DNA from 2 places in the Ureibacillus sp. 179-F W5.1 NHS genome. Region 1 is predicted to be linked to the other one. Evidence: a T-box and tRNA genes for the amino acid it is inferred to sense, from the RefSeq annotation. Region 1 holds a T-box; the other holds one or more tRNA genes.
What was found. A T-box is a leader RNA that pairs with one kind of tRNA and senses whether it is charged. The one in region 1 lies ahead of serS (serine--tRNA ligase), so its partner is inferred to be a tRNA-Ser.
Positions count from the first base shown of each region.

Region 2: it has a tRNA-Ser gene. The T-box ahead of serS (serine--tRNA ligase) is inferred to sense a tRNA for this amino acid. The anticodon was not compared.

Region 1 covers NZ_JBIQFG010000056.1:3,228-6,655, reverse strand. Annotated here, with positions in the region: gene pdxS (pyridoxal 5'-phosphate synthase lyase subunit PdxS) at 1-733, shown strand, start outside; gene pdxT (pyridoxal 5'-phosphate synthase glutaminase subunit PdxT) at 733-1,338, shown strand; T-box leader at 1,408-1,625, shown strand; gene serS (serine--tRNA ligase) at 1,726-3,009, shown strand; gene ACH0B5_RS16415 (DUF5412 family protein) at 3,135-3,428, opposite strand, start outside.
Region 2 covers NZ_JBIQFG010000046.1:9,838-13,265, reverse strand. Annotated here, with positions in the region: gene ACH0B5_RS15530 (hypothetical protein) at 1-1,252, opposite strand, end outside; RNA gene ffs (signal recognition particle sRNA large type) at 1,502-1,767, opposite strand; tRNA gene ACH0B5_RS15520 (tRNA-Ser) at 1,929-2,021, shown strand; gene ACH0B5_RS15515 (ATP-binding protein) at 2,174-3,421, shown strand.

The DNA.
Region 1 (3,428 bases):
TATTCGTAAAGCGGGAGGAGTAGCCCGTATGGCGGATCCTCGAATCGTTGAAGAAGTGATGAATGCTGTAACAATCCCTGTTATGGCAAAGGCGCGAATTGGCCATATTGTGGAAGCTAGAGTGTTAGAAGCGATGGGTGTTGATTATATTGATGAGAGTGAAGTATTAACACCGGCCGATGAAGAATTCCATTTATTAAAAAGTGATTATACTGTGCCGTTTGTATGCGGTTGCCGTGACCTTGGGGAGGCAGCCCGTCGCATTGGAGAAGGGGCATCGATGCTACGTACTAAAGGTGAACCAGGTACAGGAAATATTGTTGAGGCCGTTCGTCATATGCGTAAAGTGAATGCGCAAGTACGTCGGGTAGTTGGAATGAGTACAGATGAATTAATGACTGAAGCAAAGTTATTAGGTGCACCTTTTGAAGTGCTCGTTGAAATTAAAAAACTAGGACGCCTACCTGTAGTCAATTTTGCTGCCGGTGGAATTGCGACACCAGCAGATGCTGCACTCATGATGGAACTAGGAGCAGATGGCGTATTTGTAGGTTCTGGTATTTTCAAATCGGAAAACCCTGAGAAGTTTGCCCGTGCTATTGTGGAAGCAACAACTCATTATAAAGACTATAAATTAATTGCAGAAATTTCTAAAGAGCTGGGTACACCAATGAAAGGAATTGATATTGCGACACTGTCTGATAGTGAACGAATGCAGGAGCGTGGATGGTAATGTGGAGAATAGGAGTATTAGCCTTACAAGGTGCCGTTAGAGAACATATTGATCAAATTGAAAAGCTTGGTTGTGAGCCAGTCCTTGTCAAAAGTGTAGAAGATTTAAAAGATCTTAATGGACTAATTTTACCTGGTGGAGAAAGTACAACAATAAGAAAACTATTAGATCGATATGAACTGTTGAATCCGATTCGAACATTGGCCCAAAACGGATTGCCTATATTCGGAACGTGTGCAGGTTTAATCTTATTAGCTGACGAAATAGTTGGATACGAATCGCCCCATTTAGGTTTAATGGATGTAGTTGTTGAGCGAAATTCTTATGGGAGACAAGTAGATAGTTTCGAGGTAGAGTTATCAATAAAAGATATTGGTGAAGATATTCCAGCAGTTTTTATTCGTGCTCCCCATATTGTGTCAGTAGGAAAAGAAGTAGAAGTATTAGCGAAACAAGATGAACGGATCGTACTTGCCCGTGATCGCCATTTTTTAGGCTGTTCCTTTCATCCAGAATTAACAGAAGATGTTCGTATTCTGAAATATTTTGTGGAAATGATTAAACAATGTCATAACACTTCTCTTGCAAAATTGAATAGCATATAGTACTCTATGGTTAAATTTATCTTTCATTAAAATGTTTTAATGGGGAACACTATAGTCAATAAATATATGTTAACATCGATGATAGGAAGTAGTAACAAGCACGTTTTTTCTAGAGAGTCAGCGGCTGGTGGAAGCTGATAAAAACCCTTGTGAATCCGTCCTTGAGTTGCCGAGCTGAATTAGCAGTAGGTTCTGGCCGGTTGAAAAGCCGTTATGAGATAAGTGGATTAGATAGATGGTTTGTCTAGTCAATTAGGGTGGCAACGCGGGTAGCTCTCGTCCCTTTTTAGGGATGAGGGCTTTTTTATGTTTTTATTGCTCTAGCAAAGTAAAGTGACAGGGGTGCAATGGTAGTACTTTTATAAATCAAAAAATGGAGGAATCAACATGTTAGATATTAGACGTGTCCGTGAAAATTATGAGGAAGTAAAAAAAATTCTTCTTACTCGTAATGAAGATTTAGGGAATTTCGATGAGTTTGAGGAATTAGATGGAAGACGCCGGGATTTAATTGCGAAAACGGAAGTATTAAAAGCAGAACGCAACAAAGTATCAGAACAAATTTCAATTATGAAACGAAACAAAGAAAATGCAGATGAAGTAATCGCCCGCATGCGTGAAGTTGGAGAAGAAATTAAACAACTTGATAACGAACTGCGTGAAGTGGAAGAAAAATTTGAATACATGATGATGCGTTTACCGAACATTCCCCACGAATCAGTTCCTGTAGGGGAAACAGAAGACGATAATATTGAAGTATTAAAGTGGGGTGAATTGCCAAACTTTAATTTTGAAGCCAAACCCCACTGGGATTTAGCTACAGACCTGCAAATTGTAGATTTTGAACGTGCTGGAAAAGTAACGGGTAGCCGTTTTGTATTTTACCGTGGATTAGGGGCTCGCTTAGAAAGGGCTTTAATGAGCTTTATGATGGATTTACATGCAGAAGAACATGGGTATGAAGAAATGTTACCACCTGTAATTGTGAATCGAGATAGCTTAACTGGAACGGGACAATTACCGAAATTTGAGGAAGACGTATTCAAATTAGTGGATACGGACTACTTTATGATTCCAACAGCTGAAGTACCTGTGACAAACTTCTTCCGCGATGAAATTATCGATGGAGAAATTTTACCGAAGGGCTTTGCAGCATATAGCTCTTGTTTCCGTTCTGAAGCAGGATCTGCCGGTCGTGATACTCGCGGTTTAATTCGCCAACATCAATTTAATAAAGTGGAGTTAGTTCGTTTTGTTAAACCTGAAGATTCTTATGATGAATTAGAAAAACTTACAGGGCATGCTGAAAAAGTGCTTCAATTATTAGGATTACCTTATCGAAAATTATTAATGTGTACAGCAGATCTTGGCTTTACAGCTGCAAAAAAATATGACTTGGAAGTATGGATGCCAACTCAAAATATGTACCGTGAAATTTCTTCTTGTTCTAACTTTGAAGACTTCCAAGCTCGTCGCGCAAACATTCGTTTCCGTCGTGAACAAGGAGCAAAACCAGAATATGTTCATACATTAAACGGTTCAGGTTTAGCAATTGGCCGTACAGTAGCAGCCATTTTAGAAAATTACCAACAAGAAGATGGAAGTGTCGTAATACCGGAAGTACTTCGACCTTATATGGGTGGTAAAGAAGTAATTGCCCCTAATAAATAAACTGTAAAAAGAGTAGCAAATTTTTTGCTACTCTTTTTTTGCATTGATTATGTATGGACTAGTGTGCAATCCCCACCATTACATAGAAGATACTTTCCTAGTAACTCAGTAAAGAAGGTCTTATTTTACGAGCCGTTTTTAGATTGTTCAGAGCTGTAACATATATATTTTTTCTTCATTTTATAATGGCTACAAGCTGAGCCTAATTCGTCATATATTTCTTTTCCAACTATTAAATTAATATTTCTATTTTCAAATTCGTTATAATTTGTAATGGAAAGTATATTCCCATCTAGCCAAGTTAATCGGACATTTCCTTTTGCATCACTAAAATAAACTGTTCGCTCGATATTATCTTCTAAATGAAAAATAACATTAACAAACATATTTACCCCGCCTGCAGCCCCACCATAATTTTG
Region 2 (3,428 bases), on a different contig from region 1:
GACAAAGGGATAAACCAATGGATAATAGTGGAATAAGCCACCAAGCATGTTCCCGCTTATCCATTCTTTTTAAAATAAAGTAAAGCATTGGTCCAATAAATAAAATGTAAATAATAATGACAATGACTAGCATAGTCGTCGATATTTCAAAGGAAGGAAACAGTTCATTTACACTTCCCACTTCATGGGGAAGATAGTCGTTGAAATTACCAAAATTCATTGCAAAGCTATTATTTTGTACTGTAGTTTGTAGTTTTAAAATTTCAGATAGTAATTTTGAATAACCATCCATTGAAGCAAGTGGTTGATCTCCTAGGGAGAATGTCGTTTGAATAATTTGCCCGCTGCCTAGAGTTTTTTTAGAAGCTAAAATTGTGTTTCCATCTGCTAGTAGACGATGACTTCCTTCCTTTTCAGTCGCCTTATATACATCAATATCTTGCGTAAACACACCATTTTGGGATAGTGTCTTTAATCTCTCCTGAGATACAGTGACTTTCTCATTTGAAAGTGATAATGGAAGATAATCTTTAAAAATTCCTACAGAAGCCTCTACTTGGTCAGAGGCACCGATTAAAAGAACTCCCCCCTTCTCAACCCAACTATATATTGCGTTTTGTTGTTCCTCAGAAAAGTCTGTTAGGCTAATTTCATCGACAGCTAACACATTAGCCATCGCTAGCCCTTTTTCATCAGTTGGAAATTCATAATTTTTTAATTGATTTAAATTAAATACTTCCACATTGAAAGTAGAATACTGTCTTAAACGTAAGAGAGAAGAAAGCCGGTCACTATTTTCAGTCAGCGTATAGATAAAAGTTGCTTCTTGTTCATGAAATTGAGGTTTGACGGTCTTACTACCCGTGTATTTAACCATTTCACCATCTTCAATTCCACCTTCATAAAAATAAAATAAAGTTTTTTGAGGACTACTATACATATAGTCTTCTGCAAGTCCATTTAAGTAAATTTGAATTTCCTTTGTTTCACCCTCAGCTATATCTAATGGGTATACTAAGCCGGAACCCATTGAATAAGATTCAGCTGCATCGATGACTAAATCACCTGAAAATGCCGTACCATTATTTGTGATCGTAAGTTTTAATGGAACCGGTGTATAATATTTAACTTTATTAGATATTCCTGCTTCTGCTTTTACATCCAATTTAGGCGCTGCACTAGCAGTATCTATATGTAGAAAATTAAAAATGAATGCAAAAAATAAAATAGCTAAAATATTTTTCTTTAACAAAATCTCAACCCCTTAATCCCCTTTTTTAATTGGTACGTCTATTTTACATTTAAGTTCCATTTTTACCAAATTAATAATGAATTCTTAAAAAATTGTTCGCATTGTTCGTATAAATTAATAAAAAGGGTGACAATTTAGGAGAGGTACTCTTGATTTAAGATGTAATAAAATAAAAAAGACGAAATGAACATAAACGTTCATTTCGTCTTTTATTCATGCCTTTTTAGGCTTTTATTATGCACATTAAAGCCGTGCACCTTTCTTCGACAGCCGTACATAAGCGTTACTCTTGTCGCCAGCTCAGGTTAGGCTACCCCGCGGCACATGGGTGAAACCACTTAATGCTGCTTCCTTCCGGACCTGACATGGTTCATGGGTACCCATTGCGCAGGACCCAACCTTCAACACTACGTGCAAGAGGCAGACCAAACATACGGACAGCCTCAGAAAGGACTTCAGTCTCGCTAGAGCGGATTGCGAGTTACAGGGCACCGCTACCTCCCCACCTAGCACGGCATAAACTAGTATACTTTATTATTGAGGGAAAATGCAATGTTTAGTTCTGGTAATAATGGAAAAGTTGAAATCTTTTTTTAAAAAACTTTCCCTTCTACTTATTTTCTACTTATTTGTTGACCATAATATAGTTATATGATATATTTTTCTTTGTCGAAACGGAGGCATACCCAAGTCTGGCTGAAGGGATCGGTCTTGAAAACCGACAGGCGGGTTAAACCGCGCGTGGGTTCGAATCCTACTGCCTCCGCCATTTTTATTTACTATATGATGATAACATCCGTTACGTAACGTAACGGATTTTTTTTGTAGAAATTCCATTCGAGTACTAAAACTGATAGCAGTTATAGTACTTTTTTAATTTATAATGAAAAAACACTCATTAATAGAAGGTGAAGTCTTTCCATGGAATATATGAAAGCCCTTTCAAAAGTTAATCGTTGTACGATTGCAATCCTTGCTACTGCTTTACTTACCGCAATTGGTAGTGAAATTAAAATAATGCCCTATGAAGAAGCACCTTTCCGTTTTGGATTAGGCAGTATTATTTTTTTTATTGCCGTATTAATACGTACTGTACCCGTTATTACAACGGGGATTATAACCGGTTTAACCGTCGTACTATTCCGTTCATTGTTAGATAGCCTATTTTATGAACAACCTTTTATAAATGCATTAATCGAACATTTCCCAGCAGCCCTTTTTTATTTTTCATTTGCTGTATGTTTGTCTATTTTTAATATAGAAAAATATAAAACAAAACCTTTAACTTTAGGGTTGATGGCTTCTTTATTTGAAATCATTAGTAATAGTATTGAGCACCTTTTTACTACTCTATTTGTAACGAAAATACCTATTAATGCAGAGGAAATTTTTTTACTTATTACGATTGCCCTTTTACGTAGTTTTTTTGTTGTTGGATTATATAGCTCAATAATCATTGCTGAAAATAAAAAGCAAGTTCAGCAATTATTAAACATTGGCTCCAATTTATATGTGGAAACGTTATATTTACAAAAATCAATGAACCAAATTGAACAAATTACCGCTTCTAGCTTTGATTTATATAAACAATTAGCAACGGTTCATTCCGAATTAAGCATAAAAGCATTAATTATTGCTCAAGAAATTCATGAAGTGAAGAAAGATCAGCAACGTATTTTTGCTGGATTGTCGAACATTGTAGAAAATAAACAATCCGATCATTATTTAATGTCGGATTTACTTTCCCTTGTTTCAGAAGCTAATCAAAAATATAGTGTGCTTCTAAAGAAAAATATTCAATTTAACGTATTACTAAATGAAGATTTTCATACACATGCCCATATTCAATTACTTGCCGTATTAAACAATCTAGTCGCCAATGCAGTAGAAGCAATTGAAAACGAGGGGGCGATTACCATTTCGGTTGGTATGAAAGCCGATGAAACAAATATTATAATTGAAGATAATGGGATTGGTATTCCAGAACATTCCCTTCCAGTTATCTTTGACCCAGGTTTTACTTCGAAATTTAATGAAAAAGGCGAGCCTTCCACGGGAATTGGCTTATCCCATGTACAAGCAATCGTAGCAAAATTACACGGTAATATACATGTTGAAAGTAATAAAACAACAAAATTTATCATTACAATCCCGACAAATATGTTATAGAAAAGGA